DNA from 2 places in the Maritalea sp. S77 genome. Region 2 is predicted to be linked to the other one. Evidence: predicted binding sites of a transcription regulator. Region 2 holds the regulator's gene; the other holds the start of a gene.

Region 1 (15,656 bases), on a different contig from region 2:
TTGTTGTGCTGATCATGGATAAAGACGAGATCGCCAATTACCAGAAAATGGTCGCCGAATTGCGAGCGGCTGGCGTGCGGGCCGAGCTTTATCTCGGCCAGTCCAAAAATATGGGCAAGCAGATGAAATATGCTGACCGCCGCAATGCACCAGCCGTGGTGATTGAAGGCTCGGAAGAGCGGGCCGCTGGCGAAGTGCAGGTGAAAGATTTGGTGGCGGGAAAGATCGCTTCCAAAGACATCACCGACAACGCGGAATGGCGCGCCGCGCGCCCGGCTCAGGTCAGCGTGAAGCGCGATCAGTTGGTCGAACACATCAAATCGCTTGTCGCGCAAAACGAAACACCGGACGCTGCGAGCTAAGATGGCTTTCTCCGCAACAGAATTGCAGCAAAAGCGCGACGCGCTGGAAGCCAATATCCGGCAACGGGCTGACCTGACCGCGCCGGACATTTTACAAAAGTCGGATTTGTTTTTTGATCTGGCAGGTGAAGATATTGGTCGGCGCTTGTTGTTGACCACGGGCGCCGATGGCACCAATTATTGCCTGCGGCCAGATTTTACCCTGCCAATTGCAGCAGCCTACATCGAAAAACATCCAGACTTCGAACCAAAATCCTTTGGTTATCTGGGGCCAGTTTTTCGCCAGCGCGAAAATGGCCCGGCTGAGTTTGATCAAGCCGGGTTGGAATTTTTGGCTGCGGAAAATGGCGATCAGGCCTTTGAACAGTGTCTGGCCTTTGCCATCGAAACCGCTGCGCTTTATGGCGAAGAAAAGCCGCGCCTGCACTTAGGGGCGGTTGATCTGTTTGAAGCATTGCTAGATCAGATTGAATTGCCAGATGTGTGGCGCCCCCGCGTGCGCGACCGTTTTGGCCATGATGCCGCGATGGGGCGGTTGCTAGACCGCTTGTTTGCGCCAGAAGATCAACATGATCAGCCGGAGCTACCAAAAGATATCGATGCAGCCAAAGCCAAAATCCTCGAAATGATGGATGAGGCAGGCTTGTCGCAATATACCGGGCGTACCGCCGAGGAAATCGCTGTGCGCTATTTGGAAAAGCGGCAATTGGCAGAAGCGCCAGTGCCCGCCACCACAGTGCGCACCTTGCGGGAGTTCCTGTCAATCACAGGCCGGGCGCATGAGCAAGTGTTCCACATCACGGCCTTGGCGCAGAAGGTCGGCATCAATCTTGATCAGCAATTGGAGCGCCTGAGCGCACGGCTGACCAAGCTCAAAGCAGATGCACCTCACATTGAGGTGGAGTTTGATGCAGGCTTTTCGCCGCGGCTCGATTATTACACCGGGCATGTGTTTGAACTTACGTCAAATCTCACAGGCGACGTGTTGGCGTCTGGCGGGCAATATGACCGTCTGTTGCAGCGTTTAGGCGCGCAGAAACCTGTGACCGCGATTGGCTGCGCCGTCTGGGTAGATCGGTTGGAGCAGGGAGGCGCACGATGAGCTCGATACTTTTGGCCATTCCGTCTAAAGGGCGGTTGGAAGAAGCCACCCGCGAAGTTTTTGCAAATTTAGGCATGTCCATTGAGCGCCCTGGCGGCGCGCGCTCCTATCTTGGCGAAATGGCGTCCATGCCGAATGTGACGGTGCGCTTCCTCTCTGCCAGCGAAATTGCCCGCGAACTCATTGCTGGCAATATTGATGTGGGCGTGACAGGCGAAGACCTTGTGCACGAAGCGGCAGAACGCGGCATTGAGCAGGTTGAATTGGCAAAGCCACTAGGCTTTGGCGGTGCAGACGTTGTTGTGGGCTTGCCAGAGAGTTGGGTTGATGTGACCGCCATGCGCGATTTGGCTGATGTGGCGTCAGACTATCGTCACCGCCATGGCCAATGGCTGCGCGTGGCGACAAAATACATCAATTTGACCCGCAAACATTTTGCGCTGCACGGCATTGCAGAATATCGCATTGTGCAGTCCATGGGCGCGACAGAAGCCGCACCGGCGTCAGGCGCAGCTGAATTGATCGTCGACATCACATCTTCTGGGTCAACGCTAACGGCCAATCAGCTCAAAGTGCCAAAAGATGGGGTGATTTTGAAATCTGAGGCGAATTTAGTCGTTGCCCGCAATGCCAATTGGGATGGCGACAAGCTAAACCTGTTGCGGAGCTTTCTCGACAAAATGGAAAAGGGCCTCGGTGAAACAATCACCGAAGCCCTCTAAAATCGCAAGATTATTTGATTAGTCTTTGTCGATGGCAAATGCGCCTGGTCCATTCAACCAGAGGTACAAATAGCCACCTGCCATGGCCAGGTTCTTCATGAAGCTGGTCATTTGCGCTTGATCTGCAGGTTGGAAGTGCGCCATGTAGCCACTGGCCAAGCAAAACAGTGCAAGCAATAGCGCGGCGATGCGAGCCTTAAAGCCAACCAAAACAGCCAAGCCAGCAACAAGCTCAAAAAGGCCGACCAAATAAACACTGACACCCGGCATTGGAATGCCCAGTGCTTCAAAATAGCCAGCGGTTGCTGCAGCAGCAGTTAGCTTTGAAAATCCTGCCATGATGAAAATCACTGACATCAAGATGCGCGCCACAAGAGGCGTTGCCTTATTTACCCCGTCCATAATATTCTCCGTTTTTGACGTGACCCGCAAATTAATCAGACGTAAAAATTATACAATACATTAAAATTTGTACAATTTGTTCGAATAATAGAAACAATGTCTTGTCGTGTATCTTGTCTGGCCCAAGGGTGCACAGAGCGGCATAATGCCCCCATCTTTTCGAGTCGGAACCTTCCATGGAATATGAATTAACGCTGTTAGTGATGATGGCATGCGTTGCCTTCGCCGCCGGATTTATGGATGCTATTGCAGGTGGTGGCGGGCTGTTGAGCCTCCCCGCACTGCTGTTTGCGGGCCTGCCGCCCGTGGCGGCATTGGCCACCAACAAAATGCAATCCGTGGTGGGCGCATTAGTGGCAGCCACCACCTATGCGCGCAAAGGTTATGTAGACTTCCGCCAGTTGGGCTTTGCTATCGTGACCACCTTTATCGGGTCTGTCATTGGCGCTTTTTCCGCAACCCAGTTGAACACCGACATTCTTTTGTTGCTGGTGCCAATCTTGTTGATTGGCGTCGCGGCTTATTTCTTATTTTCACCGCGCCTTTCTGATGAGGCACGCGCAGATCGGCTGAACTTTGCATTGTTTGGGCCATTGATGGGCTTCACCATTAGCTTTTATGACGGCATCTTTGGCCCCGGCACTGGCTCATTCTTCACGGCTGGCTTTGTGACCTTGTTCGGTTTCGGGCTCACCCGCGCCGTCGGCTCCACCAAAGTGCTCAATGCCACATCGAATGCTGCTGCGTTGATCTTCTTCATCTATGCAGGTGAAGTGGTGTGGGCCGTGGGCGGTGCCATGATCATCGGGCAAATTGGTGGTGGCTATCTCGGTGCCATCACAGGCATGCGGTTTGGTGCACGCTTGATCAAACCGATGATTGTGGTGATTTCAACCGCGATGGCTGTTCGTTTGCTCTGGCCGCAAATCATTGATTTATTTGCAACTTAATTCAGTTGTAACTTTCGCTTAATCCGCCGTTAATTAACATGGTTCATATTGCGTTAAGAGGGGGGCCGATCCAATCGGCCATTTATGATGCAAATATGGAGGGGAAAACCTGTGTCTCAGGATCAAGATCAGGTTTCGATTGACGAGCGTCGTGAGATGATGGAGCTAAGCGCTGACGCAGCACAGCGCGTGGCAAATGCCAAAGATCACATTCTATCTCATGTACCAGACGCGCTCGATCGGTTTTACGGCAAAGTCGCAAAGACACCTGCACTCAAAGCCTTTTTTGAGTCAGAAGAATTGCAGCAAAGCGCACGAACGCGGCAAGTTTCTCATTGGGAACGCATCGCGGATGGTGCGTGGGATGAAGAGTTTTTGCGGGCCGGTCGCCAAGTCGGCCATGTCCACGCCACCATTGGTTTGGAACTCAAGCATTATGTTGCGGGATACGCTCTGGTCGCTGAAGACCTCATCAAAGGCGTTATGCTGGACATGCTAGCAGACGACAAAGGACGCAAAGGTCCTTTTGGCATTGGCGGCAAGTCTTCAGGCAATCAGCCCGACATTGTTGCGCAAACTGTTGCAGACATGATGAAAGTGCTGATGCTCGACATGGAACTGGCCATCAGTTCTTACGTGCATCAAACGCGGCGTGAAACTGAAATGGTCAATGCCGAAATGCAAGATGTATTGTCGGCCGCCGTGAATGGCGATTTCGACAAGCGCGTCGATTTGGAAGTGCAGGATGACAATCTAAACGCGCTCATTCAAAGCACCAATCAATTGATGATTGAACTGGGCGACCGCCTGGAAGAGGCGGACGACGCGTTGTTCTCGATGGCCAATGCGGATCTAACCCATCGGGTCGAAGGGCAACGCTCTGGTGCCTTCGCGCGCCTTCAGGGCAATATAAATGGCGTGGCCGATCAACTTTCGGACTTGGTGGGCAAAATTCAAGGCACATCTCGGGCGCTCAAAAGCGCAACTGGCGAAATCCTGTCGGGCGCCAATGATCTGGCAGACCGCAGCAACCGTCAAGCCGCAGCGATCCAAGAAACAACAGCGACGGTGAAAAGCATGTCACAGGCTGTTGCCGAAAATACCTCGCAAGCGCGAGAGGCGATGCAGCAAGCAGATGATGTGCGCCGCACTGCAGAAGAGGGCGGAGAAGTGATGGGCAATGCGAGCCAGGCGATGGAACGCATCACCGACTCGTCGAGCAAGATCTCCAACATTATTGGCCTGATCGACGATATCGCCTTTCAAACCAACTTGCTTGCGCTCAACGCGTCTGTCGAGGCAGCGCGTGCAGGTGAGGCGGGCAAAGGCTTCGCCGTGGTGGCTGTTGAGGTTCGGCGACTGGCCCAGTCTGCGGCTGAGGCTTCAAATGAAGTCAAAGCATTGATTGAGCAATCGGCCCACGAAGTCACTGATGGCACTAAGCTGGTTAATCGCGCGGCGGAAAGCCTCAATGCGATGTTGGATGCCGCACGCAAAAACAATGAGCTGATGGCATCCGTCGCTCAAAAAAGCGAAGAGCAATCCTCGTCAATTGATGAAATTTCAACAGCGATTATGCAGATCGATGAGATGACGCAGCATAATTCTTCCCTAGTGGAGCAAACAAATGCGGCCATCGAGCAAACGGAAAACCGTTCGCAAGAATTGGATATGATGGTGGATGTGTTCAAACTCACCACCGGGCATGAACATAAAGTGTCCAAAGCTGGCTAAGCTTTTCGGTTTTGAATTGATCATGAAAAAGGGGCGATCCGAAGATCGCCCCTAATGCTTTAAAGCGTTGGATAGCTGGCTTAGAAGCCCATACCGCCCATACCGCCCATGCCACCCATATCAGGTGCAGCAGGTGCAGCGCCTTTTTCTTCTGGGATCTCAGCAACCATTGCTTCTGTTGTGATCAACAGTGAAGAAACAGATGCGGCATCCTGAAGGGCAGTGCGCACAACTTTAACAGGGTCAATGATACCCATCTTGATCATGTCGCCATATTCAGATGTCTGCGCGTTGTAGCCATATGTGCTTGAAGAGTTTTCCAACACTTTGCCTACAACAACAGAGGCTTCGTCACCTGAGTTTGTCGCGATTTGACGGATAGGAGCTTGAAGCGCACGCTGAACGATCTTGATGCCTGCATCTTGATCAGCATTTTCACCTTTAGCAGTCAAAGCTGATGAAGCGCGCAGCAATGCAACGCCACCGCCGGCAACAATGCCTTCTTCAACCGCAGCGCGTGTTGCGTTCAACGCATCATCAACGCGGTCTTTACGCTCTTTAACTTCAACTTCTGTTGCGCCGCCAACTTTAATAACAGCAACACCGCCAGCAAGTTTCGCCAAGCGCTCTTGCAATTTCTCACGGTCATAATCAGAAGAAGTTTCTTCGATTTGAGCTTTGATTTGGCCAACACGAGACTCGATGTCTGCGTTTGAGCCAGCACCGTCAACGATTGTTGTGTTTTCTTTAGTAATGTCGACTTTCTTTGCAGTGCCGAGCATATCCAAAGTTACGTTTTCCAGCTTCAAGCCAAGATCGTCAGAGATCACTTGGCCGCCAGTCAACACAGCAATGTCTTCCAACATGGCTTTACGACGATCGCCGAAACCAGGTGCTTTAACAGCAGCAACTTTCAAGCCGCCGCGCAAACGGTTCACAACCAATGTGGCCAAAGCTTCGCCTTCAACATCTTCAGCGATGATCAAAAGCGGACGAGAAGACTGAACGACCGATTCCAAGATCGGCAACAAAGCTTGAAGGTTTGACAATTTCTTGTCGAACAACAAAATGTAAGGATCTTCAAGTTCAGCAACCATTTTCTCAGTGTTGGTGCAGAAGTAAGGTGACAGGTAGCCACGGTCGAACTGCATGCCTTCAACAACGTCAACAACAGTTTCAGAAGTTTTCGCTTCTTCAACAGTGATCACGCCTTCATTGCCAACTTTTTCCATTGCACGGGCAATCTCTTCACCGATGAATTTCTCACCGTTTGCTGAAATCGTGCCAACTTGTGCAACTTCTGCGCTTGTTGAGATGTCTTTTTTCGCTTTAGCGAGGTTTTCGATAACTTCGCTAACAGCCAAGTCGATACCGCGCTTCAAATCCATTGGATTCATGCCAGCTGCAACAAGCTTCACGCCTTCAACAACGATTGACTGAGCCAAAACAGTTGCAGTTGTTGTGCCATCACCAGCAACGTCATTTGTTTTTGACGCTACAGAACGCACCATTTGTGCGCCCATATTTTCGAACTTATCTTCAAGATCGATATCTTTCGCAACAGAAACACCATCTTTAGTGATGCGTGGCGCGCCGAAAGATTTGTCGATCACAACATTGCGGCCTTTAGGACCCAATGTCACTTTAACCGCGTTAGCAAGCACGTTGACGCCTTTAAGCATCTTGTCGCGCGCTTCGGTTCCGAATTTTACTTCCTTAGCAGACATTATGTTTGCTCCTTAGAAACTCATTATGTTGGGGGTGATCAAAAAGGCTAAAAAATTAGCCTTCGATTACGCCCATGATGTCGCTTTCTTTCATGATCAACAGGTCTTCGCCATCGATCTTGACTTCAGTGCCTGACCATTTGCCAAACAAAACGCGGTCATCAGCCTTCACATCAGGTGTGATGTGCTTGCCATCTTCGTCGCGTGCGCCGGGGCCAACAGCAACCACAACGCCCTCAGAAGGCTTTTCTTTCGCAGTATCAGGGATAATGATGCCGCCTGAAGTTTTCTCTTCAGAGTCGACACGACGAACGACTACGCGGTCGTGAAGTGGACGGAAGCTCATGTTCGCTCCTTCAATTTCCAAATGAATTGACAATAATTTCGCTGCTATTAGCACTCTCATTTGGTGAGTGCTAAAAAGCATCGAACAGGAGATAGTGGCCGGGGAGGTGAGAGTCAAGAACTCGCCCAACAAGTTTTATAAAAAAACGATATTTGGGAAGCTAAAGCGATGAATCTATGTTTGCATTGGCCAAAGGATTGCGTTTGGGCAAAACTAGCGCTAAGCCTTCATCGAGTTTTCTAAGGGTAGTTGGGATTTCATGTCAGGGCAAGACCAAACATTGGCCGCCAGTGCAAACTGGAGCGCGCCGCACCTAACCATCGTTGTGCCGACGTTTAACGAACGCGGCAATATTGAGCTGCTGGTTGAAAAGCTGGAGGCCGTTTTTCAGCAAATGCCATTTGAAGTGATTTTTGTGGATGACAATAGCCCTGACGGAACCGCTGAATTGGCCAAGGAGATCGGTCAAGAAAAGCCTTGGGTAAAATGCATCAAACGCATCGGTCGTCGTGGCCTATCATCTGCTTGTGTTGAAGGCATGTCGGCGAGCAACGCTCCTTACGTTGCGGTTATGGATGCTGACCATCAGCATGATGAAACCGTATTGACACAAATGCTTGCCCTTGTTGAGGGGGACAAAGATCTGGTGCTGGCCTCGCGTTTTCTCGATGGCCGCTCAGCGGGCGAAGGGCTTTCCCGCTTTCGGGAATGGGGGTCGAATGTCGCCAACGCCATCGCCAATCTGGTCACAGGTACTAAAATCACTGACCCGATGACCGGCTTCTTTATGCTCAAGCGGGAAAAGTTTGAGCAGGTGGCGCCGTACCTATCGAGCGAGGGGTTTAAGATCCTACTCGATATTATCGCCACCGCGCGCAATAAAGGCGTGCCCCTTAATATTGGCGAAGTCGGCTTTACCTTCCGCGCGCGACATGATGGCGAAAGCAAAATGAGCCCGCTCATTGCCGTGCAGTTTTTCGGGCTGGCGCTTTCAAAAATGACTGGAGGCTATCTGCCGTCCAGCTTCTTCTTGTTCGCAGCAGTTGGCGGCTTCGGCGTTTTTGTGCACCTTTTGGCGCTCACGATTGCCAGCAGTTGGCTTAACTTCAATTTCACCAACGCACAATTGTTCGCCACAATCGTTGCGATGACGTCTAACTTCCATCTCAACAACATGTTCACCTATGCAGACCGACAGTTGCGCGGCATAAACTATTGGAAAGGGCTGCTCAGCTTCTATGCTGTTTGCGCTATTCCAGCCATCGCAAATGTTTCGGTGGCGGCATTCTTGTTCGAGGCGAACTCCTTGTTCTATTTGGCGGCCATCGCTGGCATCATCATCAGCATCGTGTTTAATTATGCCATGACACGTATCTTCACTTGGCGGGTGTGACATGAAATTGGGGCAACGCGACACAGTTCGCTTGATGGCTTGGCCCAAAAATGATGCGAATTACGCAAAACTGGTTATTTGGCTCATTGCGCTCACTGCGCTTTGGCGTATTTGGGCAGGCGCAATGGTCGGCTTCGGCATTGGCGAAGCCTATTATCTGGCTTCTGCGCGCGAATTGCATTTGTCCTATTTCGATCAGCCCCCTTTATTTCTTTGGGTGCTTTGGTTCACCAATCTGATCACACCGGGCGAAGCGCCTGTTTTGCTCAGATTGCCGTTCATCTTGATGTTCAGCCTGAGCACATGGGTCATTTTCCAGATGGGGCGGCGCATACAGAGCGCCCGCGCCGGTTGGATTGCCGCATTACTATTCAACATTTCGCTGCTGTTCCAAATATCCATTGGCGGTTGGGCACAGCCCGAAGCACCGCTAATGCTGTTTTGGCTGCTCACCGTTTGGTTTTTGTTGGATATATTCGCCGAAGAGCCCAAAGCACCACTGATCAGCTGGGCTTGGGTCGGCCTTATGCTCGGCCTGACCTTCTTGTCGAAATATCATGCTGTTTTTCTGCTATATGGCACAGGACTTTTCGCACTGATCGTGCCAAGCGCGCGCAAGTGGATTGTGCATCCCGGTCCATATGTAGCAATGGCGATTGCAGCCCTGATTGCATCGCCCGTATTGATCTGGAACTGGCAAAATGAGTTTATCTCATTCACCTTTCAAGGCGGACGCGCATTTGGTTATGATTTTAGCCCATTGCGATTGCTACGCATGGTGGTGGGACAACTGATCTATATTACACCGTGGATCGCGCTACCGGCTTTGTTTGCGGCCATCGTGGTCATCATCAAAGGTCCGGGCGCCACTTGGCCGCAGTCTAAATCCAGAGGCACAGCGTTCTTTTTGGTGATGCTGGCCCATGGCCCGATCTTTTTGTTCACAGCAGTTGCTGCCTGGTCTGAAACCCAATTTCATTTCCATTGGCAAGCGCCGGGCTACATGATGTTGTTTTTGGTGCTCGCCATGTGGATTGATGCTGCTTGGACGAGACATAAAAACCTGCTGTCTGTTTTCTTGCTGCTGGCGACAATCATCAATTTCGCTTTGATGAGCGTTCTCGTCACACACACCTCAAATGGCTGGTTGCGACAGGTGGTGCCGGGTTTTGCGCAGGGCATAGACCCAACGCGCGATGCGTTACCATGGTCTGCTTTGTCTGATTTTTTGCGTGAGGAAGGCGCATTCGCTGACGGCAATTTTGTGGCTGGCGTTCACTGGACAGAATGCGGCCATGTCGACAATAGCGTCGCCGGAGAAGTGCCGTTTTTGTGCATCTCGAGCGATCCCCGCAATATCGCGTTCAATATTGACCCAACGACACTCGAAGGCGGCACGGGATACATCGCGACGTCGGTGTGGCCCGATGAATCTATTATGAGGAGCTTTTCACCCCTGTTTGAGAGCTTCGCGCAAATTGGCCAAGTCGATATCTTGCGCTCGGGCCGTGCTGAACTGGCGCCAGTACGTATCTATCGCGGCGACCGCTTAATCATTGACCGCGAATTTGGCCCCACAACCACCGGAGAATACAAACTGGCTTTGCTACCGCTCACCAAAATCGTGCGTATTACAGGTAGCGTTGATGAATTGGCAGCACCATTGGAGGTGGATGCCTATATTGGTGATGTGCGGATCGGCGCTGCAAATATCGTTGATGGCCAATTTCAAATGACAACTGGCATGAAAGCCACGTTGCCGCGCAGAACGGTAACGTTGAAATTGCAGTCACAAGACGGAAAGCCGGTTTTTGCCAAATCGATCAAAGTTGAACTCGGGTTCCACAGTTAGGGCATTATGCGTTTGGCGGACTGCGCCAAACCATTTCAACCTCAATATCATCGCGATCAATCGCCGCAAAACCATGCCGAACGTAAAAATGCTCAGCATCACTATCGGTGATTGCAGTTAGATAAATGTCTTCACCCGCCGCTGCCGCCTTGGCTTTTAGCTCTTGAACAATTACTTGGCCGATGCCGCGCCCCTGGTGGGCTGGTGAAATATATAGATGCGCCAGATATAGACCTTGTTCGCGCGGGAAGAGGGCGTAACACCCGATCAGTTGATCATCGGCCAACAATATCGTCGTATGCTCTGGGGCAAACTCATCAACAAAGCGCTGTCGTGCTCGTTCTGGTTTGAAGCGCCCAACCTTTTCCAAGCTGGGACGCATGGCGATAAGACGCAACTCGACCAAGGCTTCAAGGTCGGCCATTTGAGCTGGCCGACGCGCGAAATGTGGGGACATATAAAACTAGGCCGCGTTTCCAGCTTCCATTTTTTCCCAAGACATTTTCTTGCGATAGATGGTGGATGGACTAATTTCTAGCGCCGCTGCTGCCTGCGAAATATTGCCGTCAAACAGTGTAAGCGCTTCTTCAATAATGCGCTGTTCTTGCTTCCATAGAGGTTCAAGAATGGCAGATTGCGCCCGCGCATGACGATTGGCAATAGGAGCCGCACGTAGCTCTTCGCGACTTTGCTGATGCGCTTTGCTTTCAACATCGGCCAAACGCACCATGCGGGCGGTGACCAATTGCTCATCATGCATCACAACGATGCGTCGGACCAGATTTTGGATCTGCCGCACATTGCCCGGCCAATCACGTGCCATAAACTGTTCCGCAGTTTCCCGATCAAAGCCGATAAACTCTTTGCCTTCTTCTTCCGAATATCGCGAAAGGAATGTTTCAGCGATGGGCATAATATCCGCGGGGCGTTGCCGCAAAGGTGGCAAATGGATGGGCAACACATGCAAGCGATAAAACAAATCTTCGCGGAATTGTTTTTCGGTAATCATTTGCATGGGGTTGCGGTTGGTGGCGCAAATAATGCGAACATCCACCTTGCGTGGCATGGCTTCGCCAACGCGATTAATGCTGCCAGTTTGCAAAAAGCGCAGCAATTTTGCCTGCAAGCTTAAATCTAATTCACCAATTTCATCGAGGAACAAGGTGCCGCTATTGGCCAGCTCCACCGCGCCATCGCGATCTTGCATGGCGCCAGTAAAGGCACCTTTCACCACGCCGAAGAGCTCCGTTTCCATCAGGTCGCGAGGGATCGCGCCGCAATTGATGGCCACAAATCGACCGTCTGAACGATTGGACCGCGCATGAAGCGCTTCCGCACAAACTTCTTTGCCCGTGCCGCTTTCCCCGGTGATAAATACAGGTGCGTTGGAAGGCGCAATGCGGCCAATTTGCTCGTAAATCACCCGCATTTGGGGGGATGCACCAACAAATCCTTCAAAATCCAAACGGTCACCTTCTTCTGGCGGTGGAGAGAATTGATATTTTTTGCCGTGTCGGGCGGAAAGTTCTTCTAAACGTTCAAACAGAGTTTTGGCCGTAACGGGCTTGGCAAAATAATCATGAGCACCCGCACGCATGGCCGCAACGGCCATGGTCACAGAGCCCCCCTCAGAAAGCGCGATGATGAGGGCGCCTTGAGAATAATGTGCAATCTTGGAAAGAGCGATTTCAGCATCAGAATCAAGTTCGTCAATGCTGTTGAGGTCCACAAAGATGATGTCGAAATCGTGAGATTTCAGCGCGCTCAAGCCCTGCTTTCCGCTGGAGACGTGGGTGCAGGTAAGTTGCATCCCATTGCCTTTATTGTCCAAAAAATCCTGGCAATCGTTCAAAACTGAATTGCTATGGTCGACAATCAATAGACGCGGTGGCCGTGACGAGCCGCATGAACTTGGCATTCTGCCGTTACTCCCGATTCTGGGTCATATATCGCATTCTTGCTCCCCCCATCTTTCCTAATTAGGGTAAACAAAGTGTTTGCATTTGATGCAAAACTGTAAAAATAGCGCAAAACGACAAGTTTGCGATTGCTTTGACGGACAAAAAAGCGATGCTATGTTGGTAATCGGGGAATCTAGATTGAAGGGCATTTAGTTTAACGTGCGCGCACTCATATTGTTTTTTATCTCTGTTGCGTGTTTGAGTGTGGGTATAACCGCCTACTTCGGGCTTGGTGTGACCCTCATGGATGCCATTTTGGTGACAGGTCTTTTCGCTTTGACCTGCTTTGTGGTCATCGAAGGCCTATTTCGCCGCCGCACGGAAAAATATTTGGCCCAGCGCGTTTCTGAAATTGCTCAACAATTAGGCGTGGTTGCCCGCACCAATGAGATCATGTCCGATCAGGTGAATTATCTCTCCAACATCAATGTGAATAATCGTTTGGAAGATGTTGAAGCCGATATTTCGGTTTTGGGCACTGTTGTGCGCGAATTGGCAGAGGCCGTTGCCGAAGTTGAAGAGGCGCAAGCCACCCAAGCTATGGCCCCGCCGCCAGCGCCTGAACCAGCGCCAGCCGCCCCCTCAAATGTCGCACCGATCAAATCAAGTTTTTCGGCAGAAGAGAACGCCGACGAAGACGAAGAAGATGTGCCGATTTCAATTTTGCAGGACGCGCTGGCCGAGGGCCGTATGCGCCAATATCTGCAACCCATCGTCACGCTGCCGCATCGTCGCGCATTGGGCTATGATCTTGTGCCAAAAATCTCGCAGCCAGGTGGTAAGCTATTGAATGCAAGTGAATTCTTGCCACAAACCGATCTTACCGGAACCATCTCCGAGCTCGAGCAAATGTTGGTGCGGCAGGCAGCCAACATCATCCATCGATCCAACATTACAGGCGAGCCGACTTCGCTGTTTGTCCCAATTTCCTATTGCTTGCTCAATGATACAGATGCTTGTGAACGCCTGATTGAATTGGTGCGCTCCAACCGTGCCGTAACAGCCAGCTTGTTCTTGATGATGGATGAGGAACGCTACGCTGGTCTAAACGAAAATCAACGCGCAATGCTGGCGCAGTTTGTGCGGATTGGCGTGGGCATTTGCCTCAATAAAGTGCGCAGTTTGCGGCTCAACTTCCAAGACCTATATGCACGCGGCATCAAATATGTGAAGGCAGATACACAACGTTTCATCGAAAGCCCGCAATCTTACTCCGACCTGCACAATGCTGATGTGGCAGACTTTGTGAAGCGTTATGATGTGGGCCTGATCATGGATAATGTAGTGCAGGAAGAGCAGATTTTGATGCTGCTGGACGACAAAATCCCATTTGCACAAGGTGAGCATATCGCGCCGCCATCTCCGGTTCGTCCTGATCTATTGGGCGAACAGCAAAAAGTTCAATCCTCCGCCTATTAAGGCGTGTCCCAACACGGAATGAAGTTAACCTATGTCCTTGAATAAAGTAGGCCTTTCCGGCCTAATCGATCAATATGATGCCCTGTTTTGCGATGTTTGGGGCGTGTTGCACAATGGCGTTGCTGGCCACAAAACGGCCATTGCCGCGTTGAGGGAAGCCAAAGCCATGGGCAAAGCTGTGGTGTTGGTGACCAACGCCCCACGTCCTTCGCGCGAGATTGCGGCAGAAATCACAAACCTAGGCGTGACCGCCGATATCTATGATGCCATCGTCACATCGGGCGATGCCACTCGTGACTTGATCCGCCCGTTTGAAGGGCAAACCCTTTATCGATTGGGGCCAGACAGCGATTCAGCACTTTTTGACGGCATTGACGTACATTTCGGCTCGCTCGAAGAAGCCAAGGCCATCATGTGCACCGATCTTGAATATGGTCGGACGCCTGAAGATTATGTGGACGACGCCATTGATTGGCGCGAGCGTGGGTTGCCATTCATTTGCGCTAACCCAGACAAGGTCGTGGAAGTGGGCGATGAGCTGATCTATTGCGGTGGTGCGCTGGCCGATGTTTATGAACAGGCGGGTGGCGAAGTCCGCTTGGCCGGTAAACCCTATGCGCCAATCTATCAGCGCGCGACGCGGCTAGCGGCAGAAAAGCTCGGCACAGACCCAGCCCCCAAACGCACCTTGGCCATTGGCGATAGCGTACGTACGGATGCAACGGGGGCGGCCCAAATGGGCTATGATTTCCTGTTTATCTCCGGCTCCATCCACGCGCAGGAATTTGGCGACGTGGAAAACCCTGATCCTGAAATGATCACCAATCTTGTGAAGCAAAGCGCTGCCAACACTGTTGGCTTTGCCCCACGCCTTTATTGGTAAAGCGCAGGGCATTGGGGGAAGGGCGGCAAGGTTAGAACATCGCGTCGATGTCGGACTGTGAAACGCCTTCGCCCTCATGGGCAGGGCCACTCACTAACTTTTCGCGATTGCGTTTTTCTTGGGCGCTCGGCTCACCAGTGCTGATGGGCGCGATATTGTTGTTTTCGATCATTTTGCACAGCACTTCGATGCGATCTTCAATCACTTCCATGGTGTGGATAATTTTGGTGACACGCTGGCCCGTGAGATCTTGAAAGCTACACGCCTCAAAGATAGCCATCATATGCTGTTCAACCTCGGCGTGATATTTTTCAGGATCGGACTTATCTGCCGATAAAACCTGTTCCGCCACATTCATAATGGTATCGGTCGCCACTTCAGTTGCTTTCACAATGGCGCCCAATTCGCGACCCATCTCTGGGATGCGTTTGGCGAAGATATCGTTGGCATCAACGCGTGAGAGTTCTGTGCGCAAGCTTTCAATGGCGAGCAAGATCTCGCGCAATTCTTGATGCATAGATCGGTCTAAACTCCGCACAAGGGGTTTGAGTGCCGTGGTGACTTTTTCCGCCAAAGCAATCACATCCTTTAGCGGAATGCGTTCTTCGTCTACATTTGCCAAATCAGTCAAATCAAGTTCTGCTGTAGGTTTCTTTGCTGTTTGTGCCATCATGCTAACCCGCCATCTGCTTTTCAAACACCGCTTGCATTTTGGCGAAAAGCACCTCTGTGGTGAACGGCTTGATGATGTAGTTATTCACGCCAGCCCGTTTGGCGGCGATCACATTTTCGGTGGCAGATTC
Region 2 (15,656 bases):
CGCGTCAATGGCGCGTTCCCAGCCACGAATGGACTGGGTTGGATGCGCGAAAAACTGGGTAGCGACGGCCTCAAACTCATCTTTTGGTAAAAAGCCTGTGGCTGACCGATCATTTTCGCCACAGCGCGGATCGGTTTGAAATTGCAGGCTGTGATGGTCGCCAATAAGCGTTGCCGCATCGATGGCTTTTTGCTCGTCGCTCGAAATGATCTTCTTGATTTGATCGAATATGCCCCGATCGATGGCAGCTTCAATCCGCGTGCGCCCAGTAAAAGAAAGCCCCCATTTGGTCACGTCCAAATGAGGGTCAATCACAACTTCAGGGTGGGTGAGATATAAGGAAGCCAACCTCTATCCTCGCTTAATGCTGGTCAGTTCATCCACCAATTTGTCAGCCCGGGCCTTGATCCGCGGGTCGGCGATTTCGCCTTCTTCATTAAAGGCCGTTGCGCCCATGCCGATGCCTAATGGAGTGGGCGCCATCAAAGCGCTGAGTTTCGACAAAATATCACGCATATGCGAAAGCGCCATCACGCCGGCCAACGCGCCGGAGGAGACGGAGCCAATGCCAAAAATCGCATGAGAAAATGCGCCTTGGCCCTGGCGGGTCAGCCAATCAATGGTGTTTTTAAGAATGGGCGTCACAGAGCCATTATATTCAGGCGAGGCCAGAAAAACGGCATCTGCTTCGGCAAAGCGTTTGGCCAAAGCCAATGCGCATTCTGGTTTTTCGCCTTGCTCCAGATCTTCATTGAACAGAGGCATCGGATAGTCATGCAGATCAATATATTCTGCATCCCATCCCTTTTCCTGTGCGCGGCGCACCATATAGTGCGCCAGCTCCACATTATATGAACCTTGCCGAATGGACCCGGAAACCGCCAAAAACTTAGCCATAATGATCTCTCTTCCTAATTGGCGGCAAACAAACCCATCAGAACGCCCGCGTCAAGCCTTTTAATAAGTTTTTTCTTATTATTTGCTATCAGCGAGGCCTTCGAACAGGCTTTTGATTTTAGAAAAGAACCCATTTGACGAGGGGTTGTTCTCCTTGGTCGACAGATCATCGAACTCTTGCAGCAGCTCTTTTTGACGCTTGGTCAGATTTTGCGGTGTTTCCACATCCATCTGAATATACATGTCACCGACCTGCGAAGAGCGCAGCACAGGCATCCCTTTGCTCTTAAGGCGCACACGCTGGCCCGCTTGAGTGCCCTGAGGCACTTTCACGCGGGCGCGGCTGCCATCGAGTCCGGGCACTTCAAATTCACCCCCAAGCGCCGCTGTGGTCATGGAGATGGGCACACGGCAGAACAGGTCCGCGCCATCGCGCTGGAACAGTTCGTGCGGGCGAATGGAGATGAAAATATATAGATCGCCCGATGGACCACCGCGCATCCCGGCTTCCCCTTCGCCAGAAAGGCGAATGCGGGTGCCGTCTTCAATGCCTTGCGGCACATCTACGCTAAGGTTGCGGTTTTCTTGCCGCCGCCCTTGGCCAGAACAATCTGTACAAGGTTGATCCATGGTTTCGCCCCGGCCGTGACATTGCGGGCAAGTGCGTTCGATGGTGAAAAAACCTTGCGCCGCGCGCACTTTGCCGTGGCCCGAACAGGTGCCACAGGTTGAAAAACCTGTGCCCGGTTTCGCCCCAGTGCCGGTGCAGGTGTCGCATTCTGCCATGGTCGGCACGTCAATTTCGACGGTGCGTCCCTCATAGGCTTCTTCCAGATCAATTTCGAGATTGTAGCGCAGGTCTGAGCCGCGCAATTGCGAATTACGACCGCGACGTTGGCCGCCACCGCCCATAAAATCGCCGAAAATATCTTCGAAAATATCGGACATGGAGGAGGAGAAATCGGCGCCAAATCCGTGGGCACCACCTCCGCCGCCGCCATTTTGAAACGCTGCATGGCCGAATCGGTCATAAGCTGCACGTTTTTGCGCATCTTTCAGCGTGTCATAGGCTTCAGAAACTTCTTTGAATTTGGCCTCAGCTTCATCGTCCCCGGGGTTGCGGTCCGGGTGATATTTCATGGCCAATTTGCGATAAGCTGACTTGAGAGCCTTGTCATCGACAGATTTGTCGACGCCCAAAACCTCGTAAAAGTCACGTTTTTCCATGGCGCTTAAGCTCCAAGATTGATGGCGGGCCCAGCCTTAAACTGACCCCGCCATTTGTGCGCGAGAGGTTTTATGAAGACTTCTTGTCGTCTTCGTCGTCTTTGACCTCTTCAAAATCTGCGTCAACAACGTCATCTGCATTGTCGTCGCCAGCATCTTCTTGGTCGCCATTTTCCTCATCTTGTGAGGCTTGATACATAGCTTCGCCAAGTTTCATGGAGCTTTGAGCAAGCGCTGCGGTTTTCTCTTTGATCACTTCCGCATCGTCGCCTTCAAGCGCTGATTTCAAGTCAGCCAAAGCATCTTCAATGGCTGATTTGGTTTCGTCATCAAGCTTGTCGCCATGTTCTGAAAGCGAGTTCTCGGTTGAGTGCACCAAAGCTTCCGCTTGGTTTTTCGCTTCCACAGATTCGCGACGCTTTTTATCCGCATCCGCGTTGGCTTCCGCATCTTTGACCATATTTTCGATCTCATCATCTGAGAGACCGCCAGAGGCCTGAATGCGGATTTGCTGTTCTTTGCCAGTGCCTTTGTCTTTGGCAGACACATTCACAATGCCGTTGGCATCGATATCGAAGGTCACCTCAACTTGCGGCACACCGCGTGGCGCGGGGGGAATACCCACCAAATCAAATTGGCCGAGCAGCTTGTTGTCTGCCGCCATTTCGCGCTCACCTTGTGAAACCCGAATGGTCACAGCTGACTGATTGTCTTCTGCTGTTGAGAACACTTGGCTTTTCTTAGTCGGAATGGTTGTGTTCCGATCAATCAAGCGTGTGAACACGCCGCCCAATGTTTCGATGCCCAAAGACAATGGTGTCACGTCAAGCAACAGAACGTCTTTCACGTCACCTTGCAACACGCCAGCCTGAATAGCAGCACCCATGGCCACAACTTCGTCAGGGTTCACACCCTTATGTGGCTCTTTGCCGAAGAATTCTTTCACAGTTTCCTGGATTTTCGGCATACGGGTCATCCCGCCAACCAAAACAACTTCGTCAATTTCGGCTGCTGAAATGCCAGCATCTTTCAATGCAGCTTTACAAGGGTCGATGGTGCGCTTCACCAATTCAGCAACCAATTGTTCCAGCTTCGCACGTGTCAGCTTTAACTGAAGGTGTTTCGGGCCAGATTGGTCAGCCGTGATAAATGGCAAGTTCACTTCGGTCTGTGTGGCAGAAGAAAGCTCGATTTTTGCCTTTTCAGCAGCTTCTTTCAAGCGCTGTAGGGCCAGCTTGTCGCCACGCAAATCAATGCCGTTCTCGTTTTTGAACTCGTCGGCCAAATAATCGACCATACGCATGTCAAAGTCTTCACCACCCAAGAAGGTGTCACCATTGGTGGACTTCACTTCAAAAACGCCGTCGCCAATTTCAAGGATCGAGATATCGAAAGTACCGCCACCAAGGTCATAAACCGCGATGGTGCCTGCTTCTTTCTTGTCCAAACCATAAGCAAGCGCAGCTGCTGTTGGCTCATTGATGATCCGCAACACTTCCAAACCGGCAATTTTACCGGCATCTTTAGTGGCTTGGCGCTGGCTATCGTTAAAGTAAGCCGGCACAGTGATCACAGCTTGGGTTACATCTTCACCCAAATAGCTTTCCGCTGTTTCCTTCATTTTCTGAAGGATCATGGCAGAAACTTGTGATGGAGAGTGCTTTTCGCCGCGGGCTTCAACCCAGGCGTCACCATTGTCAGCTTTGACAATTTTGTAAGGCACAAGCTTTTTGTCTTTTTCCACCATTGGGTCTTCGAAACGACGACCAATAAGGCGTTTAATCGCAAAAAGTGTGTCTTCAGGGTTGGTTACCGCCTGGCGTTTTGCCGGCTGACCAACAAGGCGCTCATCTTCTGTGAAAGCCACCATGGATGGGGTGGTGCGGGCGCCTTCCGCATTTTCAACAACTTTTGGCTCGGAACCATCCATCACAGCGATACATGAGTTGGTGGTCCCAAGGTCAATCCCAATTACTTTACCCATTTATTCAACCTCTTTGTTGGCAGACCCACGTCTGACCCCGTTTCCAGCAGTCTTAAATCGGCCCCTTTGGCCGCTCGGGTCCCTTAAGATTTGGAATGCGCCGCCGCACATCCCTTGGTATTGATCGACATATAAGAAGGCCCTTGGCCTGCTTCAAGCGCATAGCCAAGAAATTTTAAAAAAATCTAAGCGCGCTTTTATCTCGATTCAATGACAGGAAAACCTGTCCCCGACTTATCAAACGGGGCTATATAACGACAATCAGACTGAAAAGCGATGGTGGGAGCGATAAAAATGAAATTTTTTCCGGGTCACTTGGAGCAAGGTGAGCAAAAAGAGATTCTATCTCAATTGGTTAGCGCCATTGATCAGGCCCCATTTTTTGTGCCTCGCATGCCCAAAACCGGCAAATCCTTTTCTGTACGCATGACAAATCTGGGCCCATTGGGTTGGGTCGCTGATAAGGAGGGAGGCTATCGCTATCAATCCACCCACCCCGAAACCGGGCAAAGCTGGCCGGAAATGCCGCAAAAATTGCTGCAAATTTGGGATGAATTGACCGGGTGCCCCGTGCCGCCAGAGGCATGTTTGGTCAATTATTATGCCACCACAGCCAAAATGGGCCTGCATCAGGATCGGGATGAAGAAACGTTTGATGCGCCAGTATTGTCAATCTCACTAGGTGACCGGGCACGGTTCAGGCTGGGCGGCAAAACCCGCAAGGACAAAACATCCAGCTTTGAATTATCTTCTGGCGATATTGTTATGCTCGATGGGGAAACCCGGCTGGCCTACCACGGCATAGACCGGGTTTTGCCCCATTCTTCGCAATTGCTCTCGGGCTATCCAGAGCATTTCCCTGATGGAGGGCGCATCAATCTGACCCTGCGGCGCGTAACCGCCTATTCGCCAACGAGGTGATTGTTGTTATGGCCTCGTCTTCTTCCAGCCAATATTTCGACAATTCAGCTTCAGGTGTCGGGCGGCCGAGGTAAAACCCTTGCAACTGGTCGCACTGCAATTCGTGCAACATGTCCACTTGGCTTTCGGTTTCCACGCCTTCTGCCGTCACGCGCATTTCCAACGAATGGCCGAGCGCGATGATGGTAGAGATGACCTGCATCGCTTTTTCATTGCTGGTTTCATCGCCGCCCAAAAACGACCGATCGATTTTGATCTTGTCGAAAGGGAATTGCCACAAATAGCCCAATGATGAGTAGCCTGTGCCAAAATCGTCCATCGCGATGGAGACGCCCAGCTCTTTTAGCTTGTTCAACTGGCTAATATTGCGCTTTGTATTTTGCATCAACAAGCTTTCAGTGATCTCAAGCTCAAGGCGTTTTGGGGGTAAGCCCGTTGTTTTCAGCACTTGCTCCACTTGGGCAACCAAATTGCCGCTTTCAAATTGCATTGCCGACAAATTTACCGCCAGGCGCAAATAATCTGGCCATTTCATTGCGGCTTCGGCAGCCTTAAGCAAAATCGCGAGCCCCAATTCTTCCATAATGCCCATCTCTTCGGCCACCGGGATGAACTTGTCGGGCGAAACAAAATCACCTGAATGATCACGAAGCCGCATCAGGGCCTCAAATCCACAGGCCGACTTGCGCTCGCTGCAATAAAGAGGCTGGAAAAATAAATCAAATGAATGATGTTGCGCGGCGTGGCGCAACAAGGCTTCAAGTTCGCGCCGAGATGCAATTTCAGCTTCCATTGCGCTATTGAAAATCGCATAGCCATTGCGCCCGTCAGTCTTGGCGGCGTAAAGGGCAATGTCCGCCTTCTTCATCAAATCTGTCACATCTTTGGCGTCGTCAGGATAAAAGGCAGCGCCAATGCTGACGGTGGAAATCAAATTATGGTCCTTGATCTCGTAAGGATGCGACATTGATTTTTGAAGATTATCGATGAATTGGCGCATTTCTTCATCATCGGTAAACCGCGTAAAACACGCGAACTCATCGCCACCAATGCGGGCAATCGATTGGAAATTTTGACATTCATATTTCAGCTGCGCCGCAAATTGGATCAGCAACTCATCACCAACATCATGACCATAACTGTCATTGACTTCTTTGAAACCATCAACGTCGATGGCGACAAACGCGATCTTGTCTTGTCCAGCTTTAACCTTGTTAGCGTGCCGCTCCAGCTTGTCTAAAAAGTAGTTGCGGTTGGCAAGGCCCGTCATGGAATCATGCTTGGACAGATAATGAGCACGTTGATCCGCCAAATCGGCCTCTTTGCGGGACCGCACGCTCAAATAGGCTGGGATGCCCACCACAAAAAGGGCTGTTGCCCCCAAGAGAAGTGAAATCTCCCAAATCGCCGTCTGAAACAGAGTAAACCGTTCGGTTTGGTCCACGCGCACCCGCAAAGCATATTGCAGAACGCCATCTTTCAAAACGGGATGGTTCACCTCAGCGTAGTGTAAGGGTTCGTGATGGCCGTCCCCAGCTCCCAACCGCACCGTGTGGCTGGCAAGGTCCACTGCAAGCGTGTGCGTCAAGTTTGCGTGGAATGTGCCGTCAACATGCATGTGAGGCCCAACCATTGCCTCAGCAATGCGTGGTTCACCTTCAACGTCATGTTCATCATGATCATGGTTGGCGGCAAGCCCAGACGTCTCCTCAGGATGAAACTGGTTGGCCTCAAACCGGACCTCGCCGTTTGGTGCCAAAAATTGAACAGAGTAAATATTTCCCACGTCACGCAATTGGCGCAAAATCCGCTCTGTGAGGGAAAAATTGGCCTCGCCCTCAAGCAAGCGCTCAATATTGTGTGTTTGTGTTGCCGCGTTTTCGGCCCACCCAACTCCATCAGCTCGCGCATCTTGCAAGAGCATGTGATTGAGAATGGCCATCATGGCATAAATGCAAGCGGCGATGGCCGAAATTGCCAATAATCCTGCTGCGAAATAAAGTTTTTTGCTTTTCCAGTTAACCGTCATGGAATGCCCCAAATTATAAGTGTAGACATATTAAAAGACGGCTGGGCAAATTGGGTTAACATCGCCTTCAAAGGCAATATAAATTAAAAATAGAGTTAAACGTAAATGAATCGGGGGGTTAAAAGGACCTATGCAACAGGGTAAATGCCAGTGTGGCGCGGTGCAAATTGAGGTGGCTGACCTGCCTCATGAAATAGGTGCATGCTTTTGCGCCGCATGTCGCAAAATCAATGGTGGCGGGCCTTTGCTTGGCGTGCATGGCAACAGTGAATTAAAGGCCAGCGGGCAAGAATTCATTGAAACCTATGTCTCGTCAGACTGGGCGGAACGCGGCTTTTGCAAGAAGTGTGGCACAACGCTTTTTTACCACCTCACCGTGGGCAGCAAAGATTATATTTATTCTGCAGGCCTGTTTGATGATGCTGAATTTGAAATCGCCAGCGAAATATTTGTCGATGCCAAGCCCGCCTATATGGGCTTCTTGAGCGAGAACAGCGTCAAAAAGACAGCGCAGCAAGTCTTTGAGGACGTTAATAAAAACGACGCTTAAGGGAGCCCTTAAGCGTCGTTTCGCACTTCTTTAATGGATAATCGGGCTTTAGACCGATTTATCGATATTGTCGCCCTGGTCAGCCGTGGCGGCTGGCGCCGTTTTCGGACCACCTTTGGCCACGCCCACCATAGCCGGGCGCAACACACGCTCGCCAATCACATAACCGGCTTGCACCACTTCCGTCACGGTGCCTTCCACGGCGTCAGGGTTTGGCACTTCAAACATGGCTTGGTGGAAATGCGGATCGAACTTTTCGCCTTTCGGCTCAATTTTCTTAATCCCATTCTTTTCCAACAGGCGGATCATTTCGCGCTCTGTCATTTCCACGCCTTCGATCAAAGATTTGAAGGTGCCTTCAGCTTCGTCCCGCGCCTCTTGTGGCATGGTCAACAATGCACGAGACAAATTGTCCGTTGCCGTCAACATATCACGGGCGAAATTGGCAATGGCATATTGCCGTGCATCTTTCACGTCACGTTCAGAGCGCTTGCGCAGATTTTCCATTTCGGCAACCGCACGCAACAAGCGATCCTTCAGCTTGGCATTTTCGCTTTCCAAAGCAGAAGTCGGATCCGCAGCTTCAGGCGCATCGGCTTCACCTTGCGCTTGTTCTGCGTCTTGGGTCCCATCCTGAAGTTCGGTTTCGTCTAGCTTTTTATCGTCGTCGCTCATCATTTGGCTTCTAACTCTACATGTTAAAATTCGCTGTTGCCCCGCATATCGACCATTGGGCGATCAATTTCAAGCTTTGTCTTGGCATCAGCCCCGCTTATGGATCAATTTTGACACCACATGGGCCGTATAATCCACTGCAGGCACGATGCGGGCATAGTTCAGTCGCGTGGGGCCAATCACCCCGACAACCCCAACAACCTTGTCATTATGGTCGGTAAAAGGCGACAAAATGACCGACGAGCCAGAAAGAGAGAACAGTTTATTCTCAGAGCCGATAAAAATCCGCACCCCGTCCGCATCGCGGGTGTCCGAGAGCAAATCAATAATTGCCTTCTTGCTTTCCAACTCATCAAACAATTGCCGCACCTTGTCCAATTCCTCATTGGCCATGGTGTCATTGATCAAATTGGCCCGTCCACGCACAATCAAAGTTGGGCTTGCGTCATTATTGTCCTTCGACAAGGTGGCCAGCCCGGCTTCAACCAACGCATTGGTCAAATCATCTAATTCGGTTTGCTGCCGTTGCTGGGCCTTTTCCATTTGCTGCAGCGCTTCTTTCAGCGTGTGACCCACCACAAAGCTCGACAAATAATTGGAAGCTTGCGCCAGCTCACTCATGGTGAGGCCGGGCGGAATGGGGAACACACGGTTCTCCACATGTCCGTCTTCACCAACCATCACTGCCATGGCGAGGTTTTTCTCAAGCTGCACAAATTCAATATGTTTCAGCACGATATCGGCTTTGGGTGCCATCACTAGCCCCGCGCCGCGTGACAAGCCAGAAAGCACTTGGCTGGCTTGGGTCAAAACATCTTCGACCTTTTCATGCTGCGCCACATCGGCAAAATTTTGCGAGATCGCACGGCGCTCCTCTTCATTCACTGCGCCCACTTCCAGCATGGCATCCACAAAAAAGCGCAGTCCCGATTGGGTTGGCGCACGCCCGGCAGAGGTGTGCGGTGCGGCGATCAATCCCAAATCCTCCAGGTCCGCCATCACATTGCGCACAGAGGCAGGGGACAATGAAATATCCAGCGCGCGCGACAATTGCCGCGATCCAACCGGCTCGCCGGTTTCCAGATAGCGCTCAACCAGTCGCCGAAAAATATCCTGCGAACGCGCATTCAGCACAGATAGAAAATCTTGGTTGTTGGTCATATCTCTTTTGCGTTTGATGATCACTGATCTACTATTTAAGCGCTGTTTGCGCCAAGGCCAAGCCCTTGATCAAAACCATGCACCTTGGCCACTGTCCACAAGCCAACGTCGCTAAGTAAAATTCAGCTAAAATTATGCCGAAATTGAGCTGAACTCTTGTAAAATTTCACAAAATTACAGTTTGAGCTCTAGTTCCGCCGGGTTCGGCCTTAACGATCCCTTTACCTTAAGCCGTGAAGCCGCTAAGAGCAGGTTGAAACGCTTAAAGCACAAGGAAAAATCATGCGACCCTCCAAACGCGCGCCCGATGAAATGCGCACCGTCAAAATTGAACGTAATGTGTCCAATCATGCCGAAGGGTCATGCATGATCAGCTTTGGCAACACCAAAGTGTTGTGCACCGCCAGTGTGGAAACCAATTTGCCGCCTTGGCGTCGCGGCCAAGGTTTGGGCTGGGTCACGGGCGAATATGGCATGTTGCCACGCTCAACGGGCCAGCGTATGCGCCGCGAAGCCACAGCGGGCAAGCAATCTGGCCGCACCCAAGAGATTCAAAGGCTTATCGGCCGTTCCCTGCGCGCCGTTGTGGACATGCAGGCGCTGGGTGAAAACCAAATCACTGTTGACTGCGACGTGATTGAAGCCGATGGCGGCACCCGCACCGCCTCCATCACAGGCGCCTTCATCGCCATGTGTGACGCGGTGGCGTGGATGAAAGAGCGTGAGATCGTGGGCGACAATGTAATCCGCGAACATCTCGCCGCCATCTCATGCGGTGTTTATCAAGGCACACCTGTGCTCGATCTTGATTATGATGAAGACAGCGCGGCTGAAACAGACGCCAACTTCGTGATGACAGGCGATGGCAAATTCGTTGAAATCCAAGGCACGGCTGAAGAACAACCCTTTAGCGCTGATGAGCTACAAAGCCTCATCGGCTTGGCCCAAAAGGGCGTGAGCGAATTGGTTGAGCTGCAAAAACGCGCCTTGAACGGGGAAACAATCTAAATGGCACTCACCTTAGAGCGCGGGCAAAAATTGGTGGTCGCAAGCCACAATGAAGGCAAGGTGCGCGAATTGCGCACATTGCTTTCTTCCTTTGGGTTAGAGCTTATTTCCGCCGCAGAGCTGGATTTGCCAGAACCCGAAGAAACCGGCACCACCTATCAAGAAAATGCCGAACTCAAAGCATTGGCCGCCGCCAAAGGCGCAAATCTTTGGGCCTTGGCCGATGATTCAGGCTTAAGCGTTGACGCGCTGGATGGCGCGCCAGGCATTTATTCTGCCCGTTGGGGTGGCCCAGAACGCGACTTTGGCAATGCCATGGTGAAGGTGCACACTGAATTGATGCAAAAGGGCGCAATGGGCCCGGGCCAGCGCACAGCGGACTTTGTGGCCGTGCTGTGCTTGGCGACGCCCGAAGGCGAAACCGAATGTTTTGAAGGGCGTGTTTCCGGCAGCTTGGTATGGCCGCCCCGCGGCGACAAAGGCTTCGGCTATGACCCCATGTTCCTGCCCGAGGGACACACCCGCACTTTTGGCGAAATGACTGAAGATGAGAAACACGCTTGGGCGCCAGATAAAATTGGCTTGTCGCACCGTTCGCGCGCCTTCTCCAAATTTGTAGAGGCCTGCTGCATTGGCTGATTTTGCCACCGATCCCGAACTCTTCGGCGTTTATGTCCATTGGCCCTTTTGCGCTGCCAAATGCCCCTATTGCGACTTCAATTCGCATGTGCATCGCGGCCCGTTTGATGAAGTGGCCTATGTGGATCGCTACATCAAAGAGATAGAGCATCAGGCACAATTGGTACCAGACCAAGTGGTCAGCTCCATCTTTTTTGGCGGCGGCACCCCGTCCTTGATGGACCCGCGCAGTGTTGAGCGGATCATTTCGGCAATCAACCAAAATTGGCGCTTGGCCAACAATGTGGAAATCACGCTTGAGGCAAACCCCACCAGCGTCGAGCAAGACAAGTTTCAAAACTACCGTCTTGCCGGGGTCAACCGCGTGTCGCTTGGTGTGCAAAGCCTACGGGCGGAACCATTGGCGGCGCTGGGGCGCATGCATTCAGTGGATGAGGCCAAAAAGGCGCTGGATCTTGCGCGCACCACGTTTGATCGTTTCTCGTATGACTTGATCTATGCAAGGCCGCACCAAACGCTGAAGGAGTGGGAAGAAGAGCTGTTGGAAGCACTCTCCATCGCTGACCGTCACATCTCGCTCTATCAACTGACCATCGAAGAAGGCACCCGCTATTTTGACCTGTTTCAGGCTGGAAAATTGCAAATGCCTGACAGCGATCTCGGCGCCCATTTTTATGAGCTCACGCAAGAAATTTGCGAAGATCACGGGCTGCCAGCCTATGAAATTTCCAACCATGCGCAGCCGGGTGAAGAAAGCCGCCACAATCTGATTTATTGGCATTATGGCCAATATGCAGGCATTGGCCCCGGCGCCCATGGCCGCTTGGTTGTGGCCAACAAACGCATCGCGACTTCAACTGAACGCATGCCCTTTAAATGGGCTGAGCGGGTGGATGAAAATGACATAGGCTTTGTTGAATATGATGCGCTGTCGCGCAGCGAACAGGGCGACGAATATTTGCTGATGGGCCTGCGGCTTAAAACCGGCATTGACCCACTCCGCTTCCAAAAATTGGCGGGCCATCCGCTGAAGTCAGAGCAAATCGAACATTTGATGGGCATCGGCTTTATCGAATATCTCGACAATGGCAACTTGCGTGTCACCGATAAAGGCTTTCCGGTACTCGATGCGGTTGTGGCAGATCTGGCGGCATAGGGGATTTTTTGCCGCCACTGTGCACCATGCGCCCGTTCCCGGCACCCCGGCTCTTTTTATGTTGCCGCCACCGCACGCCACGCTCCAGTCCCCGGCGCACTTGGTATTTTTTCCTGCCGCCGTCGTTCGCTTCGCTCACTACCACGGCACCCCCGCCGATTGGTGTCTTTCAACGATTTTGTGCAGGTGAGAGAAAAGGGGGAGGAGTAAAGGCCACCTGTTGCCCGCGTGCCCGTGCAGACAAGGCGACAACGCCGCCGACGGGCGCACCTGCTGGTATTGTGCAAGGCGTAGCAACCCCTTCTCACGTCATTACCGGACTTGATCCGGTAATCCATGTAGCAGTTGAGATTTGGCATTAAAGCATGTCAGCGGTGCCACTTCGCATGTTCTGCTTGGATCCCGGATCAAGCCCGGGGTGACGAGATGCTGTGCCGCCGATGACGAGACTTACAAAAAGGGTGGACGAGCAGGGCGAGGATCCCGGCCCACCGTTTGGGCCCGCCAAACCCCACAAAATACATCTAAATCGGATTGCGTTTGAACGTGTTGAGCTCTCTGGGCGAGCGAATGTGGATGATGCGGCAGGTTTTTGCACGTTCGCTTAGTTCCGCCAAAAGCTTTGGCCGAAGTACGCGGTGCACGTGCCACATCATTTTATAAAGTCGAAACGTGACAGGCAGCATGGGGCATCCGTTGGGACCATCGGGGCGACCAACGAAAATCGACTTGATCTGGCGTTTGGTGGTCCACCAATAATGTAGCCAGAGGGGATGATCGACAAAAATAATGGTGTCAGAAGCCTTCAAGCGCTCAACAACGCTGTCCCATGGGCCGAAACCATCAATCAACCAGCGATCTTGCGATAGCGCACTTTGATGCGCGCAGTTGAACGTGGCTTTAGGCGTTGGCACCCAACCGGGTTGCCATTGCAAATGGTCAATCGAAATGTTGGGAAGGTCATGTGCTGCGCAAATGGCGGCGCAAAGTGTAGACTTTCCGCCACCCGCATTTCCAATCACGCTAACCCGAGTCATCGCAAATTACTGCGAAGCCACAACGTTTGCGCTTGGCATTTTGGCGCTGTCCACCACGCGGCTGCCGCCCAGTTCTACCTGTTTGATCACCAAGGCATGTTCGTTGGTGCCATCATTGCCAAAGCGGAACACGCCATCTTGGCCAGAAAAGCCGCTGGCGCGGGTTAGCTGATTGCGGTCATATGGTGGCGTTGAGGTGGCCAGGCTGGAAGAGTTGGCCAACAACACGGACGTGTAGGCAAATGTGACCATTGGGTGCGGTGTTGTGCCATAAAGCGCTTCATATTCAGGCTTAAGTTTATCATATCCTGCGCCATCGACAGCAGGGAAGAATGCGCCAGCCAAAAATGGTGTTTGGCTGATTCTGTCGTCCCCATCCCAATCGGCAGAGCCGAGGAATGTGAGGCTGTTTTTGTCGATCTGAGCTGATTCAAGCAGCACGGCGATAGAGGGGGCAGTGGCCCGATCTGGAATAAACAAGGCATCAATTTGCCCGGAGAGCAAAAATGGCACCACTTGTTCAACGGCGGTGCGCGCCTCAGTTTCGTTTGAGAACTGATAGATGCCTTGAATGTTGGCCCCGCTTTGAGATGCAGCCACACGGAAGGCACCTTCTTGAATTTGACCAAAGGCCGTACGCGGCACGATGGCAGCAAAGCTTTTGCGGCCAAAGCGTTGTGCATATTGAATGGAGCGTTTCACTTCGGTTTCAGGCAACACATTGAGCAAATAAATGCCAGATGCAGCGGCACCCGAATTGTTGGAATAGCCGATCAGCGGCACACCGGACGAACGCGCCACAGCGCCAGCAGCCCGCACACTGTCAGACCGCAGCGGCCCCAGAATGAGGCTTGCGCCTTCGGTGATCGCCTCTGCAGTGGCCGAGCGAGCGGTGACGGCGCTGCCGCCAGTATCTTTAATCACAATTTGCACGTTGCGGGGGAAACCGGCAGAACTGTTGATCTTATCAATTGCCATTTTGGCGCCATTGCGCATGGAGGTGCCCACTGTGGCCAAGCCTTCATTACCTGAAAGCGGCAACAACATCGCCACGCGAACATTGCCTTCGCCGATGATCTCGCCTTTGGCAGGCGGCAAATTCGATTGGTTGCTCAAATCCGGGCGGTTCAAACCCCGGTCAAGACCAGAGGACGGGCCAAAATTGAAATCAGGTGTACAACCCAGCATGGCGACGCCCGCCCCAATGCTGGCCAGATATTTCAGGCCCCGTTTCAATGATGTACCTGTGATTTTATCGGCTGCAGCGCGAATAAATGCCATGCCCAAACTCCTATTTGGTTTATGCCACCGCCTTTGTGCACAAACCTTATTTCAACATCGTTCCAAAATGTGCCAAATGACACTGATGACGATGCTTGTCCCCGATGCGCGATACACTATAGTGTGAGCGCTTAACAGCTGAAATCAACATATATTTAGGAATTGAGCAAATTCTATGGCGCAATTATCCCCGGATCGACGCTATTTTATCGGCGAACATGGCATGAATGCGTCGAAAACCCCGCCGGGCCTTTATATTGTGGCCACACCCATCGGCAATCTTAAGGACATTACGCTGCGGGCGCTTGAAATTTTGGCAGGCGCAGATTTGATTCTGTGCGAGGACACACGCACCTCAGCAAAGCTACTTTCTGCCTTTGGCATCAAAACCCCACGCAAAGCCTTGCATGAACATAATGAGAGCCAGATGGCGCAACATATTGTTCAACAGGTGCAAAATGGCCAGGCTGTAGCCCTGATTTCAGACGCAGGCACGCCGCTCTTGTCCGACCCCGGGTTTCCGCTGGTGCGCGAGGCGGCAAAGTCTGACATTGATGTGATTGCATTGCCGGGGGCGTCAGCTTTGTTGGCGGGGTTGGCTGTGGCCGGTTTGCCCACGGACCAGTTTTCGTTTTTAGGGTTTTTGCCGACAAAACAAATGGCGCGCAAGGACAGGTTAAAAGAACTGGTCGCCCGACCGGAAACCTTGGTGTTTTATGAATCGCCCAAACGGGTGGCCGCCAGTTTGGCCGCAATGGCGGTGGTTTTTGGGGAGCACCGCCCAGCGGTGGTGGCACGGGAAATCACCAAAAAATTTGAGACCATATATCGCGGCAGTTTGGCTGAACTGGCCGCCGAGTTTGAGGGACAGAATGTCAAAGGCGAATTGGTGATCTTGCTCGACGGGGCCAGCATGGACGCCCCACCCAATGAGGATGAATGGCAAAAAATATTGGCGGATCGGCTTGAAGAAATACCCTTGCGTAGCGCCGTTGATGAAGTGGCCCAAGGCTTTGGGCTGAAGCGCAAACAGGTCTATCAAGCGGCGTTGGACCTAAAGAAATGACACAGCGCCGCCAAAAAGCTGAGCG

The links. The regulator HrcA, encoded in region 2, represses chaperone genes, less so after heat shock. The targets are predictions, from matches to a motif close to GTTAGCACTCNCNNNNNGNGAGTGCTAAC.
Region 1: ACP15Y_RS05405 (co-chaperone GroES) is a predicted target of HrcA. The motif match lies at 7,392-7,420, and genes of this name have one in related genera.

Annotation. Positions count from the first base shown of each region.
Region 1 covers NZ_JBNAGG010000001.1:1,117,622-1,133,277, reverse strand. Annotated here, with positions in the region: gene hisS (histidine--tRNA ligase) at 1-362, shown strand, start outside; gene ACP15Y_RS05435 (ATP phosphoribosyltransferase regulatory subunit) at 364-1,464, shown strand; gene hisG (ATP phosphoribosyltransferase) at 1,461-2,186, shown strand; gene ACP15Y_RS05425 (DoxX family protein) at 2,205-2,588, opposite strand; gene ACP15Y_RS05420 (TSUP family transporter) at 2,765-3,538, shown strand; gene ACP15Y_RS05415 (methyl-accepting chemotaxis protein) at 3,650-5,272, shown strand; gene groL (chaperonin GroEL) at 5,353-6,999, opposite strand; gene ACP15Y_RS05405 (co-chaperone GroES) at 7,055-7,345, opposite strand; gene ACP15Y_RS05400 (glycosyltransferase) at 7,605-8,738, shown strand; gene ACP15Y_RS05395 (ArnT family glycosyltransferase) at 8,740-10,590, shown strand; gene ACP15Y_RS05390 (GNAT family N-acetyltransferase) at 10,595-11,047, opposite strand; gene ACP15Y_RS05385 (sigma-54-dependent transcriptional regulator) at 11,054-12,508, opposite strand; gene ACP15Y_RS05380 (EAL domain-containing protein) at 12,795-13,970, shown strand; gene ACP15Y_RS05375 (TIGR01459 family HAD-type hydrolase) at 14,002-14,853, shown strand; gene ACP15Y_RS05370 (protein phosphatase CheZ) at 14,885-15,526, opposite strand; gene ACP15Y_RS05365 (response regulator) at 15,528-15,656, opposite strand, start outside.
Region 2 covers NZ_JBNAGG010000003.1:239,295-254,950, reverse strand. Annotated here, with positions in the region: gene ACP15Y_RS11995 (histidine phosphatase family protein) at 1-348, opposite strand, end outside; gene ACP15Y_RS11990 (NADPH-dependent FMN reductase) at 352-897, opposite strand; gene dnaJ (molecular chaperone DnaJ) at 976-2,124, opposite strand; gene dnaK (molecular chaperone DnaK) at 2,195-4,108, opposite strand; gene ACP15Y_RS11975 (alpha-ketoglutarate-dependent dioxygenase AlkB family protein) at 4,403-5,029, shown strand; gene ACP15Y_RS11970 (putative bifunctional diguanylate cyclase/phosphodiesterase) at 4,983-7,058, opposite strand; gene ACP15Y_RS11965 (GFA family protein) at 7,189-7,608, shown strand; gene grpE (nucleotide exchange factor GrpE) at 7,657-8,283, opposite strand; gene hrcA (heat-inducible transcriptional repressor HrcA) at 8,371-9,444, opposite strand; gene rph (ribonuclease PH) at 9,727-10,452, shown strand; gene rdgB (RdgB/HAM1 family non-canonical purine NTP pyrophosphatase) at 10,453-11,091, shown strand; gene hemW (radical SAM family heme chaperone HemW) at 11,084-12,247, shown strand; gene ACP15Y_RS11935 (flagellar protein FlaR) at 12,772-13,284, opposite strand; gene ACP15Y_RS11930 (penicillin-binding protein activator) at 13,291-14,565, opposite strand; gene rsmI (16S rRNA (cytidine(1402)-2'-O)-methyltransferase) at 14,741-15,631, shown strand; gene ACP15Y_RS11920 (YraN family protein) at 15,628-15,656, shown strand, end outside.